One region of the Streptomyces sp. NPDC033270 genome, then DNA from elsewhere that is predicted to be linked to it. Evidence: riboswitches for the same ligand, from Rfam matches in the RefSeq annotation. Region 1 holds a riboswitch; the other holds the start of a gene.
What was found. Region 1 has a riboswitch for glycine ahead of gcvP (aminomethyl-transferring glycine dehydrogenase). Riboswitches for the same ligand answer to the same signal wherever they lie in the genome.

Region 1 (13,300 bases):
CCCGGCGCACACCGGCCGACCAGAGCGTGCCCCGCGTCCCTTCCCGGCCGCGGGGCGCTGCCGCGCTCACCCGCGCGGGCTAGTCCGTCGATACCACTGCCAACGCCCTTGGAGGCGAGCGCAATTGGAGGCAACCGCCCGCACGGGTGACGCGTCGATACCGAGTGAGTACCGCTGCTGCGAAATCCCTGCGGAATCCCGTCCGTAGGGCAACACTGGAACCGACCGAAGAAACGGGGGAGCGGCCATGACCACCACATCGAGCCGCACGACGTTCACCACACCGCAGCGAAAGACAACTTCCATGTGTCAGCACCAACCGCCTTGCCCGTCAGCAGACTCCACCGACCGGGAGGCCGCACACCTTGTGGCGCACCACCCCGAGCAGGGCTGGAGCCTGCTCTGCAACGGCGTCCTGCTCTTCGAGGACACCGGTGAGCTGCTGCCGGACGGGCAGGTCATCGCCCCGCACCGGACCCGGGTCACCGCAGCCGCCTGACCCGCGAGCGCCCGGCACTTACCACAGGGCCCCCGGCAGATCTGCCGAGGGCCCTTGATGTTGCCCTGATGGGCTGGTGCTGATCAGTTGTCGTACTCGTCGAGCGGGGGGCAGGAGCAGACGAGGTTGCGGTCGCCGAAGGCACCGTCGATACGGCGCACCGGCGGCCAGTACTTCTCCGACGCCGTGACGCCCGCCGGGAAGACGGCCTCCTCACGGCTGTAGGCGTGGGCCCAGTCGCCGCCGAGCGCGGCCGCGGTGTGCGGGGCGTTGCGCAGCGGGTTGTCGTCCTTGTCCCACTCCCCCGAGCCGACCTTCTCGATCTCCGCACGGATGGCGATCATCGCGTCGCAGAACCGGTCCAGCTCGTCGAGGTCCTCGCTCTCGGTCGGCTCGATCATCAGCGTGCCGGCCACCGGGAAGGACATCGTCGGTGCGTGGAAGCCGTAGTCGATCAGCCGCTTGGCGACATCGTCGATGCTCACGCCGGTCGCCTTGGTCAGCGGCCGGACGTCGATGATGCACTCGTGCGCCACCAGGCCGCCGGGGCCGGTGTAGAGCACCGGGTAGTGCGGCTCCAGGCGCTTGGCGATGTAGTTCGCGCTGAGCACCGCGACCTGGGTGGCGCGCTTGAGGCCCTCGCCGCCCATGAGGCGGACGTACGCCCAGGAGATCGGCAGGATGCCCGCCGAGCCCCAGGGAGCCGCGGAGATCGGCCCGACGCCCGTCTCGGGGCCCGCGGAGGGCTGCAGCGGGTGGTTGGGAAGGTACGGCGCCAGGTGGGCGCGTACGGCGACCGGGCCGACACCGGGGCCGCCGCCGCCGTGCGGGATGCAGAAGGTCTTGTGCAGGTTGAGGTGCGAGACGTCGCCGCCGAACTTGCCCGGCTCGGCGAGTCCGACCAGCGCGTTGAGGTTGGCGCCGTCGACGTAGACCTGACCGCCGGCGTCGTGCACCGCGCCGCAGATCTGGGTGATGTGCTCCTCGAAGACGCCGTGCGTGGAGGGGTAGGTGACCATCAGGACCGCGAGCTCGTCACGGTGCTTGTCGATCTTGGCGTGCAGATCGTCGGCGTCGACCTCGCCGTCCTCACCGGTCTTGACGACGACGACCTTCATGCCCGCCATGACGGCGCTGGCGGCGTTGGTGCCGTGCGCCGAGGACGGGATCAGGCAGACCGTGCGCTGCTCGTCCCCGTTGGCGCGGTGGTAGGCGCGTACGGCCAGCAGGCCGGCCAGCTCGCCCTGCGAGCCGGCGTTCGGCTGGATGGAGACCTTGTCGTAGCCGGTGACCGTGGCCAGCCGCTCCTCCAGCTCCTGGATCAGCGTCAGATAGCCCTGGGCCTGGTCGGCCGGCGCGAACGGGTGCAGCTGGCCGAACGCGGGCCAGGTGACCGGCTCCATCTCGGTGGTGGCGTTCAGCTTCATCGTGCAGGAGCCGAGCGGGATCATGCCGCGGTCCAGCGCGTAGTCCTTGTCGGCGAGGGTGCGCAGGTAGCGCAGCATCGCGGTCTCGGAGCGGTGCTGGTGGAAGACCGGGTGAGTGAGGTAGTCGTCCGTGCGCAGCAGCTCCTGCGGCAGCGCTTCAGCGGCCGCCGCGTCCAGCTGCTCGACGTCGCCCTGCACGCCGAAGGCGCCCCAGACGCCGGCCAGCTGCGCCCGCCCGGTGGTCTCGTCGCAGGCGATGCCGACCAGGTCGGCGTCGACCTGGCGGAGGTTGACGCCGGCCTCGCGGGCGGCGGCGACGACCTCGGCGGCCCGGCCGGGCACCCGCGCGGTCAGGGTGTCGAAGTACGCACCGTGCACGATCTCCACACCGCCCGCCCGCAGGCCCTCGGCGAGGACGGCGGCGTAGCGGTGGGTGCGCCGGGCGATGGTCCGCAGGCCCTCGGGGCCGTGGTAGACGGCGTACATCCCGGCCATGACGGCGAGCAGCACCTGCGCGGTGCAGATGTTGCTGGTGGCCTTCTCACGGCGGATGTGCTGCTCGCGGGTCTGCAGCGCGAGGCGGTAGGCCCTGTTGCCGTCGGCGTCGACGGAGACGCCCACCAGGCGGCCGGGCAGGCTGCGGGCGAACTGGTCGCGCACGGCCATGAAGCCGGCGTGCGGCCCGCCGAAGCCCATCGGGACGCCGAAGCGCTGGGTGGTGCCGACCGCGATGTCCGCGCCGAGCTCGCCGGGCGAGGTCAGCAGCGTCAGGGCGAGCAGATCGGCGGCCACGGTGACGATCGCGCCGAGCCCGTGAGCCTGCTCGATGAGGGCGCGGGGGTCGCGCACCGCGCCCGAGGCGCCGGGGTACTGCAGCAGCACACCGAAAACGCCCCGCTCGGCGATCTCGGCGGGGATGCCGTCGGACAGGTCCGCGACGACGACCTCGACGCCGGTGGGCTCGGCGCGGGTCTGGATCACGGCGACGGTCTGCGGCAGGCAGTCGGCATCGACCAGGAAGACGCCCTGCTTGACCTTGCCGACGCGGCGGGAGAGCGCCATCGCCTCGGCGGCGGCGGTGCCCTCGTCGAGCAGGGAGGCACCGGAGGTGGGCAGCCCGGTCAGCTCCGCGACCATGGTCTGGAAGTTCAGCAGCGCCTCGAGGCGGCCCTGCGAGATCTCCGGCTGGTAGGGCGTGTACGCCGTGTACCAGGCCGGGTTCTCCATCACGTTGCGCAGGATCACCGGCGGGGTGAACGTGCCGTAGTAGCCCAGGCCGATCATGGGGGACAGCACCTGGTTGCGCTCCGCCAGGCCGCGCAGCTCCTGGAGGACCTCGGCCTCGGTACGGCCCTGCGGCAGGCCGAGCGCCTCCGCGCTCTTGATCACATCGGGTACGGCGGTGGCCGTGAGCTCGTCCAGCGACCCGAAGCCGACGTGCGCGAGCATCTTCGCCTGCGCCTCGTGGTCGGGGCCGATGTGCCGGCGCTCGAACGGAATGCCTTGTTCGAGCTCGGTCAGGGAGATGCGAGTGGTGGTCATCTGCGGGGGCCTCCTGGTCAATGCGACCTACGAGGGGCACCACGGCGCGGGTGCCCGGACGGCCTCCCCCTCTGTCATCTCAACCTGAGAGCTTCACCGGCCCGCGCGAGGCGGCCCGGCTTTCACCGTCGGTGAGGAGGGGTTCCGGCGCTGTGCTCGTCCGTGGCCCGCCCTGCTTTCCAGAGTGACCTCGTCCATGCGGTACGTGTGCCTGAGAGATTCCGGGGAGGATTTGCTCCTTCGGCGCCCTGGTCGCGAACGACAAAGGACTCTCCCGCATGGGTTCTGCGGCCATTGGCCAGCCTACCAGCGCACCACTCGAAGGATCCTTCGAGTGGCCGGGGCATGAAATGTGCCGTTTGGTAGTTGTCACAGGGCAGTTGCGACCAATTGGAGGGGTTGTGCAAACCGATATCGATCCCCGGAGCCTGATCGGCCGCAAAGCGTTCGACCGGAACGGCGCGAAAATAGGCACGATCGACGAGGTCTACCTCGACGACGCGACGGGGGAACCGGAGTGGGCGGCCGTGCGCACCGGACTCTTCAGCCGGGATGCGTTCGTCCCCCTTGAACCCAGCAAGATGGTCGGTGAGGGCCTGCACATCCCCTACGACCGCAAGCTGATCAAGGACGCCCCGGACTTCGGCGTGGGCCGCCATCTCTCCCCTGAGCAGGAGCTCCAGCTCTACCACCACTACCGGCTGGATATCTCCTCACCGGAACCCGGTCCGGCGTCCCCGGGCACGGAGGGCGGCTCCGACGGCTCGGACAAGGACTTCGGCAAGATCGCCGGCTCGGAGGACTGACCCCCTTCCGGCCCGCCGCCCACCAGCGGCAAGGGCTCACCCGGCCGCAGCGCCGGGTCCTCGACGGCAAAGGTCCGCACCCTCCCCGGTGCGGACCACGGCGTCTCGAAGCGCACGGTCACCCTCCCCACGCCGCTTCCCTGCACCCATCCGGCGCCGAACTCGTCGTGCACCACGTCCAGCCCCGGATGCCAGCGTCTCGGCCGCTCCTCCTCCGGTTCCCCTCCACCGGGCCCCTCCCCACCCGGCTCCGCGGCCGCCCGCGCCAGCTCCCCGGCCTCCCGCTCCGTCGCCAACTGGGCGAACAGATCCTCCTGGGTGAAGTCGGCCAGCCCGCTGACCCCCACGCCCAGCAGCCGCACCCCGCCGGTGGTGTCCACGGTCTCCAGCAGCCGCACCGCGGCCTCCCGTACGACCGAGGGGTCGTCGGTGGGCCCGCGGAGGGTCTCGGAGCGGGTCAGCGTCGAGAAGTCGTAGTTCCGCACCTTGATCACCACCGTGCGCCCGGAGCGCCCGGCCGCCCGCAGCCGCTGGACACAGCGGTCGGCCAGCCGCAGCATCTCGGTCCGCACCCGCGTCCGGTCGGTCAGATCGACCTCGAAGGTGTCCTCGACCGAAATGGACTTGGCGTCCCGCTCGGCCACCACGGGGCGGTCGTCCTGGCCCAGCGCCATCGCATGCAGCCCCGCGCCGTGCGCCTTCCCCAGGAGCCGCACCAGCTCCGCCTCGCCGGCCTCGGCGGTCTCCGCGACGGTGTGGATCCCGGCCCGGCGCAGCGTCTCAGCCGTCGCGGGGCCCACCCCGGGCAGCGTCCGCACCGTCATGGGGCCCAGCAGCTCCCGCTCCGTGCCGGGCTCGATGACGACCAGGCCGTCCGGCTTCGCCGCCTCGGACGCGATCTTCGCCAGCATCTTGGCGCCCGCGAGCCCCACCGAACCGGTCAGTCCCGTCGCGGACCGGATGTCGCGCCGCAGCCGCTCCCCCACGGCGCGTACGGCGGCCGTCTCGGCCGGGACCCCGCCCGCTTCCAGGTCCACGAACGCCTCGTCCAGGCTCAGCGGCTCGACGAGCGGTGACAGCTCGTGCAGCAGCTCCATCACCGTGTCACTCACCTGGCGGTACAGGCCGAAGCGAGGGCTGAGATAGGCGGCGTTGGGGCACAGCCGGCGCGCCTGGGCCGTGGGCATCGCGGAGCGGACCCCGAAGACCCGGGCTTCGTACGACGCCGTGGCGACCACACCCCGCGGCCCGATCCCGCCGACCACCACGGGCTTGCCGCGCAGGCTGGGCTTGGCCGCCTGCTCGGCGGCCGCGTAGAACGCATCCATGTCCAGATGCAGAATCGTCGGCGCGGGTCTCACACGTCCGATGCTGCCGCATGGCACTGACAATCGACCCGATGCCGGGCCGGGACCGCTGGACGGGGCTCAGCCGGCCCTGTTGCGCCGCCGCGCCAGCTCGTCGTGCGGGTTCTTCCCCATCAGCGTCTCGCCGGTGTCCACGCGCTCTCCGTGGAGCTGTGACAGCGCACCCTCCACGTCCCGCCACACCACGCCCACCGCGATGCCGAAGACGCCCTGGCCGCCCTGGAGCAGATCGACGACCTGATCGGGCGAGGTGCACTCGTAGACCGTCGCGCCATCGCTCATCAGCGTCATCCGCGTCAGATCCGCCAGCCCCCGTGCGCGCAGATGCTGCACGGCGGTGCGGATGTTCTGCAGCGACACCCCGGTGTCCAGCAGCCGCTTGACGATCTTCAGGACGACGACGTCCCGGAAGCTGTAGAGCCGCTGGGTGCCGGAGCCGTACGCGGGCCGGATGCTCGGCTCCACCAGGCCCGTACGCGCCCAGTAGTCGAGCTGCCGGTAGGTGATGCCCGCTGCCGCGCATGCGGTCGGGCCGCGATAGCCGATGTTCTGCGCCTCGCAGTCCCCCGACACCGCCGCGGCCGGTGCCGGGGCATGGTTCGCGGCCGCGCCCGAGTGGAGCGGCAACGCCCCTTCCGCCGCCATACCGTCGCCGGTGATTGCCACGCCGCCCTCCGTCCTCCACGTCCCGGACGGGACCTGCCATATCGACGGTATGCAGTCACTCGGGGTGCGTCAACGATCGCCGCGCTCGCCACGCCGAGTGATAATCACCCTACGAGTGGTTTCTCGTGACCTCGCGCGGGGAATGGCTAAATAGTTTGGCCGGAATCAGCCCCTTCACCCGGCCGGCGTCACTGGCTGTTGGTGCCGAAGTCCTCGGGCGAGATCTGGTCGAGGAACTCGCGGAACTTCTCCACCTCGTCCTCCTGCTCGTCCGGGATGGCGATCCCCGCGTCGTCCAGCACACCGTCCGTGCCGAAGATCGGCGTTCCGGTGCGCAGCGCCAGCGCTATGGCATCGGACGGGCGGGCACTGACCTCGACCCCACTGGCGAAGACCAGTTCGGCATAGAAAACCCCCTCGCGCAGGTCCGTGATGCGGACCTGGGTCAGCTCCTGGCCCACCGCTTCGAGCACGTCCTTGAAAAGGTCGTGCGTCAGCGGCCTGGCAGGGACCATGCCCTGCTGGGCGAAGGCGATGGCGGTGGCCTCCCCTGGCCCGATCCAAATGGGCAAGTAACGGTCGCCTCCCACCTCCCGCAGGAGCACGATCGGTTGGCTGGAAGGCATTTCCACCCGGACACCCACGACGTCGAGCTCGTTCACACAGCAACCCTAGGACGTGCCCGGCAGGTTTGGGTAGTCGAGCACTCTTTTGCTCATGGCAACCGGACGCGAAGAGCGCTCTGCACCAGCGCCGCATGGAGCCGTACGGAGAGCGTCGCCAGTTCTCTGGCGGTGGCCTCCGCATGAGCCCTGGTCTGTGGATTACGGTGCCGCCGAAGGGGTGCAACGACCTGTTCGACCAGGCCGGCCTCGCGCTCGGCGGCCGCCTTCACGGCACGCAGATGCCGCGGCTCCAGGCCGAAACGACCCAGGTCCGCGACGAGTTTGGCCACGGTGACGGCCTCGATGTCGTATCCGCCGTCCGCATGGGGGACGATGAGTCCGTACGACTCCCAGTCGGCGAGCGCCGCCTCGTCCACCTCCACGGCGGCCAGCAGCTCGGCCCGACCGATCCGGGCAGCCGTCGGATGGTCCTCACCCTGGCAGGAGACGCCCTCGACCAGGTCGAGCGAGGGCGCGGCCGGAGCGGGCAGCTGCACCTGCTCACCGCGCTCCAGGGCGTCCAGATGCTCCCGGATGACCTTCAGGGGCAGATAGTGGTCCCGCTGCATCCGCAGGACGCTCGCCAGCCGATCGACGTCGGCCGGCGTGAATTTCCGGTATCCGGAAGGCGTGCGCTTCGGCTCGACGAGCCCCTCGGCCTCCAAGAAGCGAATCTTGGAGATGGTGACCTCGGGAAACTCCTCGCGCAGCACATTGAGCACCGTGCCGATGCTCACCGGCTTGGCGCCCGAGGAGGCGGTGCCGACGGAAGCGGCACCGCCCTTCGGTGTATCGCGCATATGCCTTCCCTGACCGGTCAGATCCCGGCGCCCCGCTGGCTCGCGTAGAAGACCATGCGGTACTTGCCGATCTGGACCTCGTCGCCGTTGGCGAGCGCGACCGAGTCGATCGGCTCACGATTGACGTACGTGCCGTTCAGGCTGCCGACGTCGGCGACCGTGAAGATGCCGTCCGCACCGCGGCGGAACTCCACATGCCGGCGCGAGACCGTCACATCGTCGAGGAAGATGTCGCCCTGCGGATGCCGGCCCGCCGTCGTCAGCTCGCTGTCCAACAGGAAGCGGCTGCCCGAATTCGGACCCCGGCGCACGATCAGCAGCGCCGAACCCAGCGGAAGGGCTTCGACCGCGGCCTGGGCCTCCGGGGACAGCGACGGCACCAGATTCTGGCCCGTCGTCTCCGAGTCGTAGGCCTCCAGCCCCGAAATGGAGATCGTGGACGTCGTCTCGGACGCCCGCTCGGCCTGGGCGCCCGGGCGCAGCGGCGCACCACAGTTGGAGCAGAACCGGCTCGCCTCGGCGTTCCGGTGCCCACACCTCGTACATACCGGCAAGGCCGACCCTCCACCCGTGCGTGAGGCCGATGGTTCCTCGGAACCTATGCGGGCGGCACCGGAGGGGTCAACAGAACCCGCGCCGTGCCCCCCGGACGGACCGCTGACCTCGTCACGGAAGAGCGGACGCTCCGCCGCCTCACCACTTTCGGGCTGGCGCGGAGCGCGGTGCCGCGCGGAGCCGCTGCCGCCCTCCTGGCGCGCGCTCTTGCCGAACAGCTTTCCAAACAACTTCACGGGCGATTCCCCTTGAACGAAACAGACCCGCCCGTGGGGCAGGACGAACCCTCGATGCACACACCGGCCCATCCGGACATCCTGTGAACGTCCGTGGCCTCCAAACAGTTTCCACCACACACCACACGCACGGTGCGTCGACCCCCCGCTACCTCATGCCCTCGCCGGGCACTCGACATACCTGCACACCTCACTGCGATGACGACCGAGCGTAGTCAGGCCGCTTCGCCTCTCGCAAGGCATCCACAATGATCTTCCCCCGACGGGTCACAGACACCTTGGCCTGCTCTTTTTCCAGCGTCTGCACCACTCCGCCGGGGATGTTCAGCGCCGGCTCCAGGTCCTCCGGCTTGCCGATGACCTTGAAGCGGTACGGCTGCGTGACACGCTCGCCGTCGATCTCCACCCCGCCCCGGATGTCCGAGAGGTAGGTGTCCGCGACGACCCGTACCGAATTGACCTGGATGGCCTCGGCGCCGGCCGCCCGCAGCTCCTGGATGGTGTCCAGCAGCTTGTCCGCCTCGACGGAGTGCGTCGGGTCGTCGATGGTCAGGTTGATGCCGGGCCCCTGCGCCGCGACGGTCCCGGCCAGCACACCCAGCTGCTGTTCCTTCTCCACGGTCTGCTTACGGGCCTCCTCGGCCTGGTCCGAACTGTTCTCCAGCTCGGTCTTCTGCCCTTCCAGGCGCCGCTGTTCGTCCGTCAACCGCTGGGAGCGATTGTCCAGCTCGTCCAGAATGCGCACCAAGTCCTCCTGGCGCGCACCCCGCAGCGCACTGCTGTCACTTGTGGAACGTACCTGAATCGCCAGACCCAGGCCGAGAATGAACAGGAGCAGCGCAACGATCAGTTGAGCCCGGGTCAACCGCGGCGGCCACAGGCTCGCCGCGAGCCGCTCCCGGCCGGTCTTCGGGCGCTCTCCTTCTCCGCCACCGCTCACCGCGTCAGGAGTCGAGGAGTCTGCCGCTTTACTCGACTTCTGTCCAGCACTGTCCGTTTCCCGGGTTTCGTCCCCGTCCTCGGACGCCTTCCGCTCAGAGGTGCTCCGGCTCTCGGGCGGCATCGGCCGCCGCCCCACCGGGCTGCGCTCCTGCTCGGGCTCCGGTCGCTCCGGCTGCTTCCCCGGCTCCGGGGTCTCGTCCGTTGCCATCCGTCTCACGCCCTGAAGACGTGCCGGCGGATCGCCGCGGCGTTGGAGAAGATCCGGATGCCCAGCACCACCACGACGCCGGTGGAGAGTTGGGCGCCGACGCCCAACTTGTCGCCGAGGAAGACGATCAGCGCGGCGACGACGACGTTCGACAGGAAGGAGACCACGAAGACCTTGTCGTCGAAGATGCCGTCCAGCATCGCGCGCAGACCGCCGAACACGGCGTCCAGCGCCGCGACGACAGCGATCGGCAAGTAGGGCTCGACCACCGTCGGCACCACGGGTCGGACGACGAGTCCGACCACGACTCCCACGATGAGGCCCAGTACGGCGATCACGATGTGCCCTTCCCTGTGTCGGCGCCGCCCGACCTGGCGGCACCGGCCTGCGGCTTTGCGGTACGTACGATCAAACTGGGCGCGGGCGGCAGCGTGACCTCACCCTCCGCGGAAATCCTGGTGCGAACGCCGTAGTTCTCCTGCAGCACATGCAGGTACTGGCCATCGGCGCTGTCCTGGAACGCGGTGCTCAGCCGCTGCCCGTCCCCCACCGCCAGCACCGTATAGGGCGGCACCAGTGGCTTGTTGTCGACCAGTATGGCGTCTCCCGCGGCTCTGATCGCCGAGAGTGACGTAAGCCGCTGCCCATTGACGGAGATGGCCTCCGCACCGGACTCCCACAGGCCGTTGACGACGCGCTGCATGTCCCTGTCGCGTACCCGCCCGGTGTCGGAGAAACCACTGCTCTCGCGCGGCCCGCCGCCACCGGACTCCGCGCCCTTGGCATCGTCCACGACGAGTTTCACGCCGGGTCCGGTGACCGGCGTCGAGCCCGACAACAGGGCCAGCAGTTCGGCCTTGCCGCCGCCGTGCTGCTTCAGCGCCTCACGCTGCATCCTGCTGACGTCGCCCCGCAGCGCGTCGACCCGCTGCTGCAGCTTGTCCGCCTCGCCGGTCCCCTTCTGGATGCGGTTGATCAGCTCTTCGCGCTCCTTGGCCAGCGTCGGTGCGGATATCCGCGCCTGCGCCGCCCCGACGGTCACCACGAGCGCGGCCAGCACCAGACCGGCCGCCAGGCCCAACTTCGCCCGCAGGGTACGCGGCAGCCCGCGCACGCCGGCTTCGGACTTGCGCGCGGCCGCCTCGGCATACCCGTCGTCGAGGCTGTGATCCATCACGTTGGTCAGCAGCGACATGGACGCATCGGGGCGCGCGGCCGGCGGTTTCGGGGTGCTCCGATCGGGGCGCTGCTGCGACATGCCGCACATCGTCCCACGTCGGCCGCGCAGTCTCCCAACGGCCCCACCGGCGTGCCGATCAACGGCCCGCCGGTGGGGTCCGGATCAGCGGCCGGCGCTGTCGACCACGGCCGACCACTCGTCCAGCAGCTGCTGGGCGGAGTCGTCGTCCGGTCCTTCCGCCCACAGGTGGGTGACCGCCTCGGCCGGGTCCGGCAGCACCAGGATCCAGCGTCCGTCGGCCTCCACGACCCGTACGCCGTCCGTGGTGTCCACCTCCCGGTCACCGGCCGCCTCGACGACATGCCGCATGACCAGTCCCTTGACCGCCCAGGGGGTCGCCAGATCGCGGCGCAGTACATGCGCCCGCGGGATCCGCGCGTCGATCTGGCTGAGCGTGAGCTGGGTGCGCGCCACCAGGCCGATCAGCCGGACGAACGCGGCCGCGCCGTCGAAGACCGAGCTGAACTCCGGGATGATGAAGCCGCCCAGGCCGTCCCCGCCGAAGACCGTGCCGTCCGCCCGCCCCACCCGGGTCAGATCGTCCGGCGAGGTGGTCGTCCACTCCACCTGTGTGCCGTGGTACGCCGCCACCTGCTCGGCGATCCGGGTGGTGGTCACCGGCAGCGCCACCCGGCCGGTGCGCCGTTCGGCGGCGACCAGGTCCAGCATGACCAGCAGCGCACGGTCGTCCTCGATGATCCGGCCGCGTTCGTCCACGAGCGAGAGTCGTTCGCCCACGGGGTCGAAGCGCACGCCGAAGGCGGCCCGCGCCGACGCCACGATCTCGCCGAGCCGGACGAGCCCGGAGCGCCGTGCCTCGGCGGTCTCGGTGGGCCGGGCTTCGTTGAGCCCGGGGTTGATGGTCAGGGAGTCGACCCCGAGCCGCCCCAGGAGGCTGGGCAGGACCAGGCCCGCGCTGCCGTTCGAGGCGTCCACGACGACCTTCAGCCCCGACTCGGCGATCCCGGTGGTGTCCAAGGCCCGCAGCAACGACCCGGTGTACGAGTCGAAGACGCTCGCCGGGAAGACCAGGTCACCGATCTCGCCGGGGAAGGCGCGCCGGTACTCCTGACGGGCGTAGACCCGGTCGAGCTTGCGCTGCCCGGCCTGCGAGAGGTCGGCGCCCCGCTCGTCGAAGAACATGATGTCGACGGAGTCCGGTACACCGGGCGTCGTACGGACCATGATGCCGCCGGCACTGCCGCGGGCGGTCTGCTGGCGGGCGACGGGCAGCGGGACGTTCTCCAGGTCGCGTACGTCGATGGCGCTGGCCTGCAACGCGGAGATCACCGCGCGTTTGAGCGCCCGGGCACCACGGGAGTGGTCACGTGCGGTGGTGACCGTGGAGCCCTTCTTGAGCGTGGTGGCGTACGCCCCCGCGAGCCGTACGGCGAGTTCCGGGGTGATCTCGACGTTCAGGATCCCGGACACGCCCCGGGCCCCGAACAGATGCGCCTGGCCGCGGGATTCCCAGATCACCGAGGTGTTGACGAACGCACCGGCCTCGATGGTCTTGAACGGATAGACGCGCACATTGCCCTGGACGATCGACTCCTCACCGATGAGGCATTCGTCGCCGATCACCGCGCCGTCCTCGATCCGGGCGGCCCGCATCACGTCGGTGTTCTTGCCGATCACACACCCGCGGAGATTGGTGTGCTGCCCGAGATAGACGTTGTCGTGCACCACGGCGCGGTGCAGGAAGGCGCCGCTCTTCACGACGACATTCGAACCGACGACGGTGTGCTCGCGAATCTCCACGCCCGCTTCGACCTTGGCGTAGTCACCGATGTACAGCGGCCCGCGCAGCACCGCGTCCGGGTGAACCTCGGCGCCCTCGGCGACCCACACTCCGGGCGAGATCTCGAAGCCGTCGATTTCGACATCGACCTTGCCCTCGAGGACATCGGCCTGGGCCTTCACATAGCTCTCGTGGGTGCCGACATCCTCCCAGTACCCCTCGGCGACATAGCCGTAGATCGGCTTGCCTTCCTTCATGAGCTGCGGGAAGACATCACCGGACCAGTCGACCGGCACATCGGGCTCGAAGTAGTCGAAGACCTCCGGCTCCATCACGTAGATACCGGTGTTGACGGTGTCCGAGAAGACCTGGCCCCAGGTGGGCTTTTCCAGGAAGCGTTCGACCTTGCCGCCCTCGTCGACGATGGTGATGCCGAACTCGAGCGGATTGGGGACCCGAGTGAGGCAGACGGTGACGAGGGCGCCCTTTTCCTTGTGGAACCGGATCAGATCGGTGAGGTCGAAATCGGTGAGGGCGTCACCGGAGATGACGAGGAAGGCGTCGTCCTTGAGGGCTTCCTCGGCGTTCTTCACGCTGCCCGCGGTG
Region 2 (15,844 bases), on a different contig from region 1:
TTGAGGACCCGCTCCAGGGCGGTGAGCAGCTGCTGGACGCCGCGGCGGGCGGTGGGCACCGCCGAGGGCGGCAATTCGGGGAGTTCGGCCTCGATGGCGGGGACGCTGATGGCGTACATCGTCGCCGGCGGCGACCCGGGGGCGGCGGACTCCGGGGCACGGTGCACGGCCGCGACAAGGCCGACGACGGCCTGCCGCTCACGGTCCCACAGCGGCCCGCCGCTGAACCCCTCGGTGACCTGGGCGCCGCCGAGCACGTCCAGCGCGATCCACGGCGGCGCCGAGACCCGGGGCACCGCGCGGACCGTGGGCAGCGGATTGCCGCTGGCCCATAACGCGATGGTCTCGCCCGCGTAGTTGTGCTGCAGGAACGGTGCCGGCTCGGCGCCCGGGGGCGGGGCGCCCGTCAGCTCCAGTACGGCGAGGTCGCCGTGGTAGGGCAACCGCCCGGGCCGGACGGGGTCGTTGCCGGCCGCCCTGGCCCTCGGCGGCACCCACATCTCCGGTACGACCCGGGCCGACAGGTCCGTGCCGGCCGCGACATGCGGCAGCCTGAGCGTGACCGTCTCGCTCCGGTCGGGGAGGTCCTGGGTGAAACGCTCCCTGCCCAGCGCGCTGTTGACGACATGGGCGCAGGTCAGGACGAGTTGCTCGGCGACCAGTACGCCCGCGCCGACGGCCTGCTCGCCGTGACGTACGGAGGCGAAGGACAGCTGGAGCGGGGTGTCCGGACCCACGCCCGCGATCACGGTGTCGCCCCGCCCGGTTCGCCCGGGTCCCGGCCGAGGTTCCAGGTGGCGGAGACCGTGAAGCTCGCCTCGCCGTTGCCGGAGAACACGCCCAGGCGCAGATCGGATCCGAGGGTGACGCCGAACTCCACCGTGACCTCGTCCGGGCGGTGTTCGCCACTGGCGATCGAGCGGTGGATCTGGCCGAGGACGCCGCCGAGCGGACGCAGGGCCTCCTCCAGGACCTCCCCGCCACGGGTCAGCGCGCGGCCCATCCTGCTGTCCACGCTGACCGGCTGGGCGGAGCCGAACGCGTCGGGCAGCTCCAGCTCGCCGTCGTCGTCGGCGGGGTGCACGGACCGGCCCGCGTCCGAAGGGCTCTTGGCGGCCGGCTCTTCGGCCCGCAGCCACACGACGGTCCCGTCATCCAACTTCAGTGCCACGTCCCCCATGGCGATCAGTCTGACATGGGGCGCAGGGCCACCGCGCGCACTTTTGCGTCACACTCCACCCTTCGGCACCGGGGGCCACCTGCGAAAAGGGGGTTCCATAGGGGTCGGCACGGTACATCGCGGGCAGGCGCGTCGTGCCTACTCCGCGAGCAGGACCCTGGCCAACTGGCGCGACTGCGCCACCAGTCGGTCCTCGCTGTCCCAGACCTCCGCGTCCTCCTCCAGGAAGCCGCCCGCCATGTTGCGGGTGGTGATGGCGACCCGCAGCGGGCCGGGGGCCGGGCGCCGCCGGACGTGGGTGGTCAGTTCGACGGTGGGGACCCAGCCGGAGATGCCCAGGTCGAAGGCGGTGGGCGGCAGCGCGTCGACGGTCAGCAGGAGGGAGAGCGGGTCGGGGTCGCGGCCGTCGGCGAGGCCGAACCAGGCGCGCATCTCGCCCCTGCCGGAGGGGGCGCCGACGGCCCAGCCGGCGGTCGCCGGGTCCAGGCGGATGGCGAGCCGGTCGGCGATCGCGGTGCTCCCCGGGATGGCGGGGCGTCCGCCCGGGGCACTGTCGGTGCCCAGGCAGTGCTCGTAGGGCGGAATGGCGGGCGGCTTGGCGGTCGTGCGGACGTCGTCGGGCAGCGTTCCGAGATCGCCGTAGGAGGCCAGCACCCGCAGCCGCTCGACCTCGCTGCCGTCGTCGGCGAACTGCACGAGGGTGGCGGTGCCGGTCGACATCGTGCGGCCGGTGCGGACCACCTCGGTGCGGATGACGGCGGGGCCCGGGACGGAGGCGGTCAGGTAGTGCGCGGTGACCGAGAGCGGGTCGGGGTGCGGGAGGGCGTCGCCCAGGGCGCGGCCCATGAGGGCGAGGAGGTAGCCGCCGTTGACCGCCTGGATGATCGTCCAGCCGGCGGAGAGGTGGGCGTCATAGACGCCCGGGGCGCGGCGGGCGACCGCCGTGTCGCGGTCGAACTCACTGTTGCCAAGCGTCACCAGAGCCATGGGTTGCACGCTACACCGGATAGTTACCGACCGGTAGTGTCAGTTTTGACGACCGCGCACGGAAGCGGTCCGGCCGGCCCTGCGATGATGACGCCATGCTTCACGTGCTCTACCTGGTCGGCGTCGCGGCCTTCGCGGCGAGTGGTGTGCTGGCCGCCTACCGCGCCAACATGGACCCCTTCGGCGGCCTGGTGCTCGCCTTCGCCGCGTCCATCTCCGGCGGGACGCTGCGCGACCTCATCCTCAACCGGCAGCCGCTGTACTGGACGCACGACTGGGTACTGCTGACGGTGATCATCTGTGTCGGCGTCGGCACCATGGTCTATCTGCGCTTCTGGACCCTGCCGCGCAAATCGCTGCTGGTCGTCGATGCGATCGGACTCTCCGTCGTCACGGTGATCGGCGCCCGCGCCGCCATCGAGGCGGGCGCCACCCCGCTCGCCGTGATCATCCTGGCCGTGCTGACCGGCGTCGCCGGCGAGGTCATCCGCGATGTGCTGTGCGGGGAGTTCCCCCCGCTGCTGCTGCGCGAGGACGTGTACGCGATCGCCGCGATGGCGGGCGCCTGCTGCCTCCTGCTGCTGCACCACCTCGGCGTCGGCGCCACCCCCGCCGCGGCGGTCTCGGCGGGGGTGGTCTTCGCACTCCGGATGGGCGCGGTCTACCTGGGGCTGCATCTGCCTCGGCCGCAGCAGCTGCGGCCGAGGCCGGGCCAGAAGCACACCGACTGACCCGGCCCGCAGCGCCTACTTGCCGGCCAGCGCCGGCTTCTTGCCCGTGTACAGCCAGCTGTCGAACAGATCGTCCAGCTGCTGCCCCGAGATCCGCTCGGCCAGCGTGATGAACTGCGAGATCTCCGCGTTGCCGTAGCGGTGCTGACGCGTCCAAGTGGGCAGCAGCTCGAAGAACGCCTTGTCGCCGATGCGCTCGCGCAGCATCTGCAGCGTCATCGCGCCGCGCTGGTAGACGGCGTTGTCGAACATCGTGTCCCGCTGCGGATCGCCGACCTTGATCTTCCAGAAGGGGTCGTCGGCGGGCCGGGAGCCATAGGCCTTCAGGAAGGAGTCATGGGCGCTGGTGCGGCCCTTGTGCTCCTCCCACAGCCACTGCGCGTACGTGGCGAAGCCCTCGTTCAGCCAGATGTCGGGCCAGTTCTTCACCGACACCGAGTCGCCGAACCACTGGTGGGCCAGCTCGTGGACGATGGTCGACTCGCTGCGGACCGCCGAGTAGACGGGCTTGGACTGCACCTCCAGGGAGAAGGCGGCGTCGGGCATGTCGTCGACGATGGCGCCGGTCTCCTCGAAGGGGTACGGGCCGAAGACCTTCGACCAGTAGTCGGTCGCCTCGGCCGTGACGCCGTAGACATCGACCTTGCCGGTGGGCAGGGTCGGGTCGGTGGCGACGTAGACGGGGATGCCGCCGGGGGTGGTGCCGGTGCGCACGTCGAACTTCCCGATGGTGGCGGTGGCCAGGTACGTCGCCATGGGCTTGGTCTCGCGCCAGTGGAAGTACGAGCGGTCCCCCTTGTCCCGCGAGGAGACCAGACGGCCGTTGGAGATGCCGGTCAGCCCCTTGGGGGCGTCGATACGGATGTCGTAGGTGGCCTTGTCGCCGGGGTGGTCGCTGGAGGGGAACCACGTCGAGGCGGCGTTCGGCTCGCAGGCGACGAAGACCCCGTCCTTGGTCTTCATCCAGCCGTAGTCGGAGCCGAACAGGATGGGGCCGTTGAGCGGCTTGGGTATGCCGCCGTAGGTCACCGTCACGGTGAACCGTTCGCCCTTGCGCAGGCGGGTGGCGGGGGTGACGGTGATCTCGTCCCCGGATCTGGTGAAGGCGGCCTTGCGCCCGTTCACCTTGATCTCGTCGACGGTGAGCTTCTGCAGGTCGAGATCGAAGGAGCGAAGGCTCTCGGTGGCCTTGGCCTTGAGGGTGGTGCGGCCGTCCAGGAGGCCGCTCTCGGGGTCGTAGCTGACGCCGAGGTCGTAGTGCAGGGCGTCGTAGCCGCCGTTGCCCAGCTTGGGGAAGTACGGGTCGCCGACGCCGGGCGCACCGGCCGAGGCACCCGGCGCGGCGGCCGACACCCCGGGCGCGGCGGCGAGGGTGGCGGCCGAGGCGACCGCGATGGCGAGGGCGAGCAGGCGGGGAGTGCGACGCACGGAACGGGAGAGTGCCATGAGCCGTCCTTTCGAACACGCGAATGAGGGAACGATCGCGCCAACTCTGCACTCTCCCGGCCGGTTTCGCCCGGGATTTTCCCAAGCCGTCAGGTGTTACTGATCACTTGACGCGCTACCGGCCGCGGCGGGCTCCGCCGCGTTCTCCGGGTGGTGGCACGCGACCTGGTGCCCCGTCCGCAGCGCGACCAGCGGCGGCTCGGTGGTGGTGCACACCTCGGTCGCCTTCCAGCAGCGGGTACGGAACCGGCAGCCGGAGGGCGGGTTGATCGGCGAGGGCACATCGCCCTTGAGCAGGATCCGGTCGCGCTGGGTGCGCCGCTTGGGGTCGGGCACCGGCACGGCGGACAGCAGCGCCTTGGTGTACGGGTGCATCGGCGTCTCGTAGAGCGCCTTGCGGTCGGCCAGCTCCACGATCTTGCCGAGGTACATCACCGCGATCCGGTCCGAGACGTGCCGGATGACCGAGAGGTCGTGGGCGATGATGACGTAGGTCAGGCCCAGTTCCTCCTGGAGGTCGTCCATGAGGTTGACGACCTGCGCCTGGATCGACACGTCCAGCGCGGAGACCGGCTCGTCGGCGACGACCAGCTTGGGCTTGAGCGCGAGCGCGCGGGCGATGCCGATGCGCTGGCGCTGACCGCCGGAGAACTCGTGCGGATAGCGGTTGTAGTGCTCCGGGCTCAGGCCCACCAGCTCCAGCAGCCGCTGCACCTCCTTCTTCACGCCGCCCTCGGGCTCGACGCCCTGGAGGCGGAAGGGGGTGGAGACGATCCCGCCGATGGTGTGGCGGGGGTTCAGCGATCCGTACGGGTCCTGGAAGATCATCTGCACGTCGCGGCGCATCGGGCGCAGCCTGCCCGATGACAGATGGGTGATGTCCGTGCCCTGGAACTCGATCGAGCCGCCGGTCGGCTCGTCGAGCCGGGTGATCAGCCGGCCCATCGTCGACTTGCCGCAGCCGGACTCGCCGACGACGCCGAGCGTCTCGCCCGGCCGTACGTCGAAGTCGATGCCGTCGACCGCCTGCACCGCCCCGACCTGTCGCTTGAGCAGGCCCTTGGTGATCGGGAAGTGCCGCACCAGACCGCGGACCCGCAGCAGCGGCTCGGGGTCGGCGGAGCGCTGCTCGGCCGCGGCCGAGGCCTTCGGGCCCTTCTGGAGCGGGATCTTGTTGTTCTGGTCGTCAGTCGTCTCGGTCACAGCTTCGGCGCAATCTCTTCGGTCCAGATACGCTCCCGCTCCTCCGGCGCCATGTGGCAGGCGGAGAAGTGCCCGCCGCCGGCCTCGCGCAGTTCGGGGCGGACCGTACGGGTGAGGTTGTCCTTGGGCACATCCGCGTACGGGCAGCGGGGGTGGAAGGCACAGCCGGACGGGACGTTGATCAGGCTGGGCGGGGAGCCCTTGACCGGGATCAGCCGCTCGGTCTGGTCGCGGTCGATGCGCGGCATGGAGCCGAGCAGGCCCCAGGTGTAGGGGTGCTGCGGCGCGTAGAAGACCTTCTCGGCCGGGCCGCGCTCGATGCACCGGCCGCCGTACATCACCAGCAGATCGTCGGCGAGCTCGGCGACCACCCCGAGGTCGTGGGTGATGATGATGACCGCCGAGCCGAACTCCTTCTGCAGATCGCGGATCAGGTCCAGGATCTGCGCCTGGACGGTGACGTCCAGGGCGGTGGTCGGCTCGTCCGCGATCAGCAGCTCGGGGTTGTTGACCAGCGCCATCGCGATCATGGCGCGCTGGCGCATACCGCCGGAGAACTGGTGCGGATGATCGTCCACGCGCTTGTCGGGCTGCGGGATGCCGACCCGGTCGAGCATCTCGATCGCCCGCTTGCGCGCGGTCTTCTTGTCGACGTCGTTGTGGACCCGGTAGGCCTCCATGATCTGCTTGCCGACCGAGTAGAAGGGGTGCAGCGCGGACAGCGGATCCTGGAAGATCATCGCCATCTCGCGGCCGCGCAGCCGGCGCACCTCGTCGGGGTCGGCGGAGACCAGCTCCTTGCCGTCCAGCCAGATCTCGCCGGACATCCGCACCCGGCTGCGCTGCTGGCGCGAGGCCCGGTGCAGGCCCATCACGGCGAGCGAGGTCACCGACTTGCCGGAGCCGGACTCGCCGACGATGCCGAGCGTCCTGCCCTTCTCCAGGCTGAAGGTCAGCCCGTCGACGGACTTCACCAGGCCGTCGTCGGTGGGGAAGTGGACCTTGAGGTCCCGCACCTGGAGGAAGGCCGCCGGCCGCTCTCCCGGCTCGGTGGCGGCCGCGGCCGGCTCGGCCGCGGCGCTCTGGGACTTCTCTACGGTCTTGTCCTCGGAGGAGTCGGTCACGAGAGCCTCACCCGCGGGTCGACGGCGGCGTACAGAACGTCCACCACCAGATTGCATATGACGATGAAGAACGCGGCGAGCAGGGTGACGCCGAGGATGTTCGGCAGGTCGTTGGCGTTGATCGCCTCGACCGCGAAGGCGCCGACGCCCTTGAGCGAGAAGACCTGTTCGGTGATGAGCGCACCACCGAGCAGCAGGCCCAGGTCCATGCCGAAGACCGTGATGATCGGGGTGAGCGCGGCCCGCAGACCGTGCCGCACCACCACCTTGCGCTCGCGCAGGCCCTTGGCGCGGGCCGTACGGATGTAGTCCTCGCTCAGCGTCTCCAGCATGCCGGCCCGGGTGAGCCGGGCGTAGAGCGCGGAGTAGAGGAAGGCCAGGGTGACCCAGGGCAGGACCAGGGTCCGGGCCCACAGGAACGGGTCCTCCAGCAGCGGTACGTAGTCGCTGCGTTCGAAGATCGGCCACTGGTAGGTGAACAGGGCCAGCGCCAGCGCGCCGGTGAAGAACATCGGGAGGGAGACGCCGGCCAGCGCGACGCCCATCGCCATCCGGTCGAAGATCGAGCCGGGGCGCAGCGCGGAGAGCACGCCGGTGGCGACACCGGAGACGACCCACAGCACGGCCGCGCCGGCGGCCAGCGAGAGGGTCACCGGGAGCCGGGACTGGATCTCCGGCCACACCTCGATGTGGGTCTTGAAGGAGTAGCCGAAGCACGGCACATGGCACTTGGCCGCTTCCGGACCGAACTTGTAGTCGACGCCGACGAAGATGCCCTTGAGGAAGTCCCAGTACTGCTCGTACACGGGCTTGTCCAGGCCGAGGTTCTTCTTGACCGCGGCGATGTCCGCGGGCGTGGGGGCCTTTCCGATGTACTGCTGGGCAAGCTGGTCGGTGCTCTGCCCGGCCAGCTTCGGCAGCAGGAAGAAGATGCCGAAAGTGACCGCGCTGACGATCAGCAGCAGGATCACTGCGCTGATCAACCTGCGGATGATGTACGAGAACACGGGGATGCGGCGTCGGCGTCGCGGGCCGGCCCAAACCGGCCCGCGGACACCAATGCCTTCACCTGCCTTCCAGGGCTGCTACTTCTTGACGCCGATGTTGAGGTAGTCGTACTGACCGCTGAAGGCCGAGGTGGACACCAGGTTGGTGGCCTTGGGCGAGCGGTACATCAGGACCTTGAAGTAGGTGAGCGGGACCAGCGCCGCCTGCTCCATCGTCTTCTTGTCGATCTCGGCGTACGCCTTCTCGCGAGCCGCCTTGTCGGTGTTGGCGATGGCGGTTTCGAGCAGCTTGTTGATCTCCGGGTCGTCCAGCTCGGACAGGTTGGTGTTACCGGACTTGCTGATCGCCTTGCCGTTGAGGATCTGCTGCAGGTAGCCGTAGCCGGTCGGGAAGTCCGAGCCCCACTGCATCATGATCAGGCCGACGTTGTTCTTCTTGTTGAACTCCGGCACACCGGCGTAGTCCGAGAAGTACTTGCTGGTCGGGTACGACTGAATCTTGGCCGTGACGCCGATCTTCTTCAGCGACTCGATGACCGAGGTGGCCGCGTCGACCTCGTCCTGGCGGTCGTTGCGGGCCAGGATCGTGGTGGTGGTCTTGCCGGCGCCGCACTTGTCCCAGTGCTTCTTGGCCTCGGTCAGGTCCAGCTTGTCGCCGTTGTACTTCTGCGGGTACAGGTCGTACTTCTGGTAGCCGTCGATGTCGGTCGGCAGGACCGTGGAGGCCAGCTCACCGCGGATCGGGCCGCCGAGCGAGGTCTGCACGGCCTTCTTGTCGATCGCGTACTCGACGGCCTTGCGGCACTCCAGGTTGTCGAACGGCTTCGCCTTGGTGTTGATCGCCGTGTAGATCAGGCGCTGACCGAGCGCGTTGTCGGTGTTGGCCTTCTCTTTGGAGTCCGTCAGGAGCTGGGCCTGCGTCTGGCCGTCCACACCGCGGCCGGCCAGGTCGACCAGGGTGTTGCCGGACTGGAGGTCCTTGTCGATGGTCGACTGGGCGACCTTCAGCTTCAGGACGATCTTGTCGGGCAGCTGCTTGCGCAGCGGGTCGTTCTTCGCGGACCACTGCGGGTTGCGCACGAGGGTGAGCTGCTTGCCCTCCTCGTAGCTCTCGAACTTGTACGAGCCGGTGGACAGCACGGACTTGGTGTAGTCCGCGCCCTTGTCCTTGGCCTTCGGGACCGGAGCGGTCTGCGGGGCGCTGACCAGGTAGTCGAACTCCGCGAACGGCTTCTTGAGGTGGAAGACGATCGTGTGGTCGTCCGGGGTCTCGATGGACTTGAGCCCTTCCTTGCTCTTGTCCTTGTAGGGCCCCTTGTAGCCGCCCTCGTTGTCCTTGAGGAACTGCTGGAAGTAGTTCGGGCCCAGCGAGAGGGTGTCGCGCGCGAAGTTGGAGCGCTCGACCGCGTACTTGACGTCCTGCGCGGTGACCGCGGAGCCGTCCTCGTACTTCACGCCCTTGCGGATCTTGTACGTCCAGGTCCGGCCGCCGTCGCTGGGCTTGCCCATCTCCTCGGCGAGGTCCGGGGCCAGCTCGTTGCCCTTCGTGCCGGGGCCCGGCTTGAAGGTGGTCAGCGGGCGCGCGTAGAGCCGGCTGAAGTTGTAGATGAAGGCGTAGTACGTGTTGCCCGGGTCGAACGACTCGGGGGCGTCGCTCATCGCGTAGTTGACCGTGCCGCCCTTCGCGTCCGAGGCGTTGACGACGCCCTTGGTGGCGGCGTTCGCCTCGGCCGAGCCGTCCGAGGAGCCCTTGCCCCCGCTGCAGCCGGCCAGCAAAAGGCCCGCACTGGTGATGGCCGCTATCGCCGCGACCGGAACTGACCTTCGCATGATGGTCCGTGTCCCCTTCGTTCGTCGAGAAACTTCACACGTCAAAACTTCACTGGCGGTGGAGATTTGTGGGCGCCGGCGCCCGGCGGGCCGTCAGCGGCTGCGCGGGTCCAGCGCGTCCCTCAGGCCGTCACCGAGCAGGTTGAACGCGAGCACGGTGACGAAGATCGCGAGGCCGGGGACGAGCATGTACTGGGGGTCGACCTCGTAGTACTTGACGGCCTGGTTGAGCATGCCGCCCCAGGACGCCTGGGGCGGCTGGATGCCGACGCCCAGGAAGCTCAGGGCCGCCTCGAAGAGGATGTTGGAGGGGATCAGCAGCGTCGAGTAGACGATGACCGGACCCACCAGGTTGGGCAGCAGCTCCCGGAAGAGGATGAACGGCCCGCGCGCACCCATGCCGCGGGCGGCGTCCACGAATTCCCGCTCGCGCAGCGACAGCGTCTGCGCGCGCACGATGCGGCCCATGTACGGCCAGTTGAAGAAGCCGATCACGAAGATCAGCACCGAGATGTGCAGCGGCAGGCCCTCCAGGCCGAAGGCGCCGCCCTGCAGCGAGGCGGAGATCGCGATGGCGAACAGCAGCAGCGGGAAGGCCAGGAAGACGTCCATCATCCGGCTGATGAAGGCGTCCACCCGTCCGCGGTAGAAGCCGGCGACCACACCCAGCACGGTGCCGATGGCGACCGACAGCAGCGTCGCGCCGAACGCCACGATCAGCGACACCCAGGAGCCCTCCAGGATCCGGGCGAGCAGATCGCGGCCGAACTTCGGGTCCACGCCGAGCGGGTGGTCCCCGCTCATCCCGCCGAAGTCCCCCTTGGGGAGCGTGGTGTTGGGGTCGATCAGCGACTGGTTGGGGGTGTTGGGGTCCAGGCCGAGCAGGGCCTGGAGGGGGCGGGAGAGCGCGGCGAGGACGACGAGCAGGATGACAACGATGGCGCCCGCCACCGCGACCTTGTCCCGCCGGAAGCGCAGCCATGCGATCTGGCCGAGCGAGCGCCCTTCGATGCGCTTGCCCTCCACGCCTTTCAGCACCGCTTCCGGCTGCGCTTCGGCAGCCGCCCCGGTGGTCTCGATCGGTGCGGTCACGGTGCCCTTGACCCCTCTCGGCCGACGGTGGCCGGCCCCTGCCCGCCGCAAAAGCGGCCTGATTCCATCACTGGTGCAATTCGGTGCAAGTGCTGCGGGCATCACGGAACTTCACTCAGCGGAAGTCGGAGATTCACGCGACGCCGTACGGGATGACGCTCGATGACGCTCGCACAAAGGGCCGAAGCCCTCGGTGTTTCCGGAGTCTTCATCCCCTTCGCGATCAGTCACCAGCCCTGACCGGGAAAGGATGCGTAACTGTGATGTGCTCCGCGGCTTTCCGTTATACGGACGCACGTTCGGGCTGAGCGGAGCGAATGTCCACGGGAGAGGACCTCAACCGTGGGGAATACGGGGCGAATTCACCCCGGAACCGACACCTCGACGACACTCTCCGTCACCAGAGGGCATCGCCGAGGGACCCCGGCCGGGCGGCCGGCGGGCGGATCAGTAAGGGCGCGGGTAGCCGTAGCCGTACGAGGGCGCGGGGGCCGGCTGACCCTGCGGCTGGACGTAGCCGTCACGGTCGAAGAAGGGCCGCGCACAGGCCCGCATCCACATCGCGACCGGGTCGTAGTCGTCGTTCATCGCGACCGTGGAGACCGGCAATCCGTCCGGAACCGCACCGATCGACTGCTGGATCATCAACCGGGCCGAATCCACCGCTTGTTGGCCGGTGTCGTACAGATCCAGCCCGACCGCCAGATACGGGGCGCCGAGCGCGGGCTGCACCCAGGCCCGGCGCAACGACCGCACGGCGGGGGTGCGGTGGGCGTTCTGGGCCAGCAGGGCGTAGAACTGCGGGATGTCGATGACCGGCTCGGAGATCCGCAGCGGGCCGGCCGGCAGCCGGTCGAGGCCGCCGGCGATACGGCGCAGATCCAGCCACGGGATGCCGACACCGCCACCGGGGGCGTGCGGGTTCAGCCACAGGCCCCAGCGGTCCGGGAAGAGCGCGCCGGCGATCTCCAGGCCGCTGACGACCTCGTGGTCGCGGTTCCAGCCGGAGGCGGCGAGTTCGGGCGCGGAGGTCACGCACGGCGCGTAGCCGAGGCCGTCGACCTCCATGTTTCCGTACTGCGCGTCGGGAGAGCCGGCCCGGCCGTGCCAGAGCAGCATCCAGACCTGGCCCGCGGCGAGCGCCTGCAGCAGCGCCTCATAGGCGTCGTAACGGCCGGGCGAGACCTGCTGGAGCAGCTGCTCCAGCGCTCCGGCCGCCGCCGGCCCCTGATGCGCACCCGCGCTCACGTGGTCCGTCCCTTCATCTCGGCAGGGCACGTGTGGGTGCGCCCGCGCGTCATCCAACCAGCTTACGAGTGGTCGCGAGAGTAGAAGGGCCGCACGCGCTCCAGCATCCAGTCGGCGACCGGGTCGCCGTGGGCGAGATCGAGCATCACCAACTGCACCGGCCAGGGCACCGGGACCGCGCCGAGCGCACGTCCCAGGGCCGCGAGGACCGCCTCGCGGGCGGTGCCGTCGTGCAGCGCGGCAGGGTCCACCGCGAGTTGAACACCGACGAACAGTGTGGGCGTGTCGCCCTCGACACTAGCCAGGGCACGCCGGGCAGTCAGGACAATTCCGGCACCGGAGAACTCCAGCCCGGCGCCGGCCAGGAAGTCCACCGGCTCCTCCTGCCAGTCCGGCTCGAAGAGCCGCACCCGCCCGCCGCTGGGCAGCCCCTCGGCCCCGTGGCGGCCCTGCCGGCACAGCTCGGCCACCGCGGGCGGCGGCAGCGGAACACCGACCATGCCGTCCGGGTTGACCGCGATCCCGATCCTCGGCGGCAGCCCGCGGGCGAACTCCCCGGCCGGGGCGACGGTGAAGGACATGTGCGAGCCGACCACCCGCAGGAACTCCTGCTCGGAGCTGTAGACCGGGACATGGGGCACCCCGCCGATCTCGACGGTGGGCAGGTCCAGTCCGCGGGCGCCCGGGCCGGCGCTCTCCGGGCCACCGCCGTTGGGCAGCGGCACCCACACCCGGCTGCGGCGCAGGACCTCGACGATCCGGCCGCCGGCGCCCGGATGCCCGACCGACGCGGCAAGCACCTCTTCGAGCTCGTTCGCCGGCCACGCCAGCTGCGGTATCCCCTGCTCCGGAAGACTCATCTGTACCCACCCGTTCGGACCATGCCCATCGCCCAACGACCCTAGACGAGAAAACCCGCAGGCGGTTCATACGGGGGCGGGGTAGGGCACGCCCGGAAGCCGCGGTCCGCTCAGCGGAAGGCGAGCGTCTTCAGTGCGCTCGCCGCCCGGCGGTCCAGCAGGACCACCGAGCTGAACCCCTTCGGCGGCCCGGCCGTCTCCGCCGCGGCGACCAGCCGGCCCACCGCCCTGCGGTGCCGCGCGAAGGCGTACCCCGACACCCCGCGCCCGCGCGCCTCCTGGCCGGACCGCGCCACCTCCGGCGGCACGTCGAGCAGCACCAGATGCAGCCCGCGCCCGCCGCGTGCCGCCGACCGGGCGACCCAACGGCGCACCCAGGCCAGCGTTCCGCAGTCGTGCACCACCACGCTGTCCCCCGACGCCAGCGCACGGCCCAGCGCGAGATAGTGCGCGGCCCGCACCAGCGGGCGGTACAGCCCGTACGGCAGCCGGCGCAGCCTGCCGCGCCCCCAGCGCTCGCGGACGTCCTGCGAATCGATGCGGTGCACCACGGGGCCGGGGCCGTCCGACGACGGCACCACCCGGTGCATCAGGGTGCTCTTGCCGCTGCCCGGCAGCCCGGAGACCACCACCAGGTCACCGGCGGCGAACCGCAGCTCGGCGGTGCCGCGGGCACGCTTCCGGCCGCGCAGGTCCCGCACCCCCGTACCGCGCCCCGGCCGGACGGCGGACCGCGCCGCGCGCCGGGCCGGGGGCGCGGCGGCAGGTGCCGCCACCGGCGCGCCCGGGGGCACGACCCCTGAAGTGGCCGCGAATGCCGCTTCCCTCTGCACCGTGATCGCCCTCCCCGTCCAGTTCCGGTCCGAGTCCGTCCCTTACCCGCAGAGTGTCAAGAAAAGGTAATGCCCATCAAGGCGATTGTCCGATCTGTCGGCGTGGCGGGCCCGCTCCTGGACGGGGCGGCGACCGGGGCTCCTCGATCCGGCGTTCCCGTGTAATGATGTGGCCGCCACGTGCACGTCTGAAGCTCATCCGTGCACCGCCAACTCCATACCGGCCGCTTGAATCCGCGCGGGAGAGTCCCCGGCCGCCACGGCGGGGCGCCGAAGGAGCAAGTCCTCCCTTGAATCTCTCAGGCCCCTATACCGCGCGGGCGAGGCAGATCTGAAAAGCGAGCCACTGCCCGGTTGCATGGGGCGGCTCCACCCAAGGTGCAAACCGGGTCCGTTCGCGGGATCCCGGTGAACCTCTCAGGTTCCGATGACAGATGGGGAGAACGTCTTGTCACCCATGCCTGGGAGCCCAGAACCATGACAGATGCCCCCCGTCGCACCGCGCTGGACGCCACCCACCGCGCGCTCGGCGCGACCATGACCGACTTCGCCGGCTGGGACATGCCGCTGCGCTACGGCAGCGAGCGCGACGAACACGTCGCCGTCCGCACCCGCGCCGGTCTCTTCGACCTCTCCCACATGGGTGAGATCACCGTCACCGGCCCGCAGGCCGCCGACCTCCTGGACTACGCGCTGGTCGGCAACATCGGCGGCGTCAAGACCGGCCGCGCCCGCTACACCATGATCTGCGAGGACGGCGGCGGCATCCTGGACGACCTGATCGTCTACCGGCTCGCCGACCAGGAGTACATGGTCGTCGCCAACGCCTCCAACGCCCAGGTGGTGCTGGATGCGCTGACCGCGCGGGCGGGCGGCTTCGACGCCGCGATCCGCGACGACCGGGACGCCTACGCACTGCTCGCGGTGCAGGGTCCGGAGTCACCGGGGATCCTCAAGGCGCTGACCGACGCCGATCTGGACGGCCTGAAGTACTACGCCGGTCTGCCCGGCACGGTCGCCGGCGTCGACGCGCTGATCGCCCGTACGGGATACACCGGTGAGGACGGCTTCGAGCTGTTCGTGCGGCCGGCGGACGCGGTGGCCCTGTGGGAGGCGCTGGCCGCGGCCGGCAAGGACGCCGGCCTGGTGCCCTGCGGTCTGTCCTGCCGCGACACGCTGCGCCTGGAGGCGGGCATGCCGCTGTACGGGCACGAGCTGACCACCGCCACCACGCCGTTCGACGCGGGCCTGGGCCGGGTCGTGAAGTTCGAGAAGACCACCAACAACGGCGACTTCGTGGGCCGCGCCGCGCTGGCGGCGGCCGCCGAGCGCGCCGAGACCGACCCGCCGCGCAAGCTGGTCGGCCTGATCGCCGAGGGCCGCCGGGTTCCGCGCGCCGGATACCCGGTCGTCGCGGCCGACGGCACGGTCATCGGCGAGGTCACCTCCGGGGCCCCCTCCCCCACCCTCGGCAAGCCGATCGCCATCGCCTACGTCGACGCGGCCTACGCCACACCGGGCACCGAGGGTGTCCGCGTGGACATCCGTGGAAGCCATGAGCCGTACGAGGTCACCGCGCTGCCCTTCTACAAGCGGCAGAAGTAGCGGTTCGCCCGCGGCATCCCCGGCAGTGGCGCGCGCCCGCGTGTCTCACTGTGCAAGACGCTCCCCCGGACTTCGCCCGGGGAGGCGCCCCCATGCACGATCACACCCTCGCGTACAGGAGAATCGAGCCATGAGCAACCCCCAGCAGCTGCGCTACAGCAAGGAGCACGAGTGGCTGACGGACGCCGTGGAGGGCGTCTCGACGGTCGGTATCACCGAGCACGCGGCCAACGCGCTCGGCGATGTGGTCTTCGTGGAGCTTCCCGCGGTCGGCTCGACGGTCACGGCGGGCGAGTCCTGCGGTGAGCTGGAGTCGACCAAGTCCGTCAGCGATCTGTACTCGCCCGTGGACGGCGAGATCGTCGAGATCAACGAGGATGTCGTCGGCGACCCCTCGCTGGTGAACTCCGCCCCGTTCGAGGGCGGTTGGCTGTTCAAGGTGAAGGTCGGCGGCGAGCCCGAGGACCTGCTCTCGGCCGACGAGTACACCGCCTTCGCCGCCGGCTGATCCCGGACCCCTCTCCCCAGGAAGACTCATGTCGCTTCTCAACAGCTCCCTGCACGAGCTCGACCCCGACGTCGCCGCCGCCGTCGACGCCGAGCTGCACCGCCAGCAGTCCACCCTCGAAATGATCGCCTCGGAGAACTTCGCCCCCGTCGCCGTCATGGAGGCCCAGGGCTCCGTCCTCACCAACAAG

Region 2: linked by a shared signal. The riboswitch ahead of gcvT (glycine cleavage system aminomethyltransferase GcvT) and the one ahead of gcvP (aminomethyl-transferring glycine dehydrogenase) in region 1 are both predicted to bind glycine.

The regions. Positions count from the first base shown of each region.
Region 1 is NZ_JBVIRA010000057.1:842-14,141, forward strand. Features, by position in the region: gene ACZ5XZ_RS38740 (DUF5999 family protein) at 305-499, shown strand; gene gcvP (aminomethyl-transferring glycine dehydrogenase) at 583-3,468, opposite strand; glycine riboswitch at 3,658-3,755, opposite strand; gene ACZ5XZ_RS38750 (PRC-barrel domain-containing protein) at 3,870-4,274, shown strand; gene ACZ5XZ_RS38755 (DNA polymerase IV) at 4,163-5,635, opposite strand; gene ACZ5XZ_RS38760 (MerR family transcriptional regulator) at 5,702-6,307, opposite strand; gene ACZ5XZ_RS38765 (bifunctional nuclease family protein) at 6,496-6,969, opposite strand; gene ftsR (transcriptional regulator FtsR) at 7,023-7,772, opposite strand; gene ACZ5XZ_RS38775 (FHA domain-containing protein) at 7,790-8,635, opposite strand; gene ACZ5XZ_RS38780 (DUF881 domain-containing protein) at 8,754-9,713, opposite strand; gene ACZ5XZ_RS38785 (small basic family protein) at 9,719-10,051, opposite strand; gene ACZ5XZ_RS38790 (DUF881 domain-containing protein) at 10,048-10,980, opposite strand; gene ACZ5XZ_RS38795 (sugar phosphate nucleotidyltransferase) at 11,056-13,300, opposite strand, start outside.
Region 2 is NZ_JBVIRA010000002.1:378,984-394,827, reverse strand. Features, by position in the region: gene ACZ5XZ_RS05270 (VMAP-C domain-containing protein) at 1-737, opposite strand, end outside; gene ACZ5XZ_RS05265 (CU044_2847 family protein) at 746-1,180, opposite strand; gene ACZ5XZ_RS05260 (thioesterase family protein) at 1,319-2,167, opposite strand; gene ACZ5XZ_RS05255 (trimeric intracellular cation channel family protein) at 2,263-2,898, shown strand; gene ACZ5XZ_RS05250 (M1 family metallopeptidase) at 2,914-4,344, opposite strand; gene ACZ5XZ_RS05245 (ABC transporter ATP-binding protein) at 4,441-5,547, opposite strand; gene ACZ5XZ_RS05240 (ABC transporter ATP-binding protein) at 5,544-6,671, opposite strand; gene ACZ5XZ_RS05235 (ABC transporter permease) at 6,668-7,678, opposite strand; gene ACZ5XZ_RS05230 (ABC transporter substrate-binding protein) at 7,757-9,508, opposite strand; gene ACZ5XZ_RS05225 (ABC transporter permease) at 9,602-10,600, opposite strand; gene ACZ5XZ_RS05220 (enhanced serine sensitivity protein SseB C-terminal domain-containing protein) at 11,048-11,848, opposite strand; gene ACZ5XZ_RS05215 (enhanced serine sensitivity protein SseB) at 11,911-12,708, opposite strand; gene ACZ5XZ_RS05210 (AAA family ATPase) at 12,819-13,547, opposite strand; glycine riboswitch at 13,771-13,866, shown strand; glycine riboswitch at 13,867-13,985, shown strand; gene gcvT (glycine cleavage system aminomethyltransferase GcvT) at 14,019-15,146, shown strand; gene gcvH (glycine cleavage system protein GcvH) at 15,277-15,654, shown strand; gene glyA (serine hydroxymethyltransferase) at 15,683-15,844, shown strand, end outside.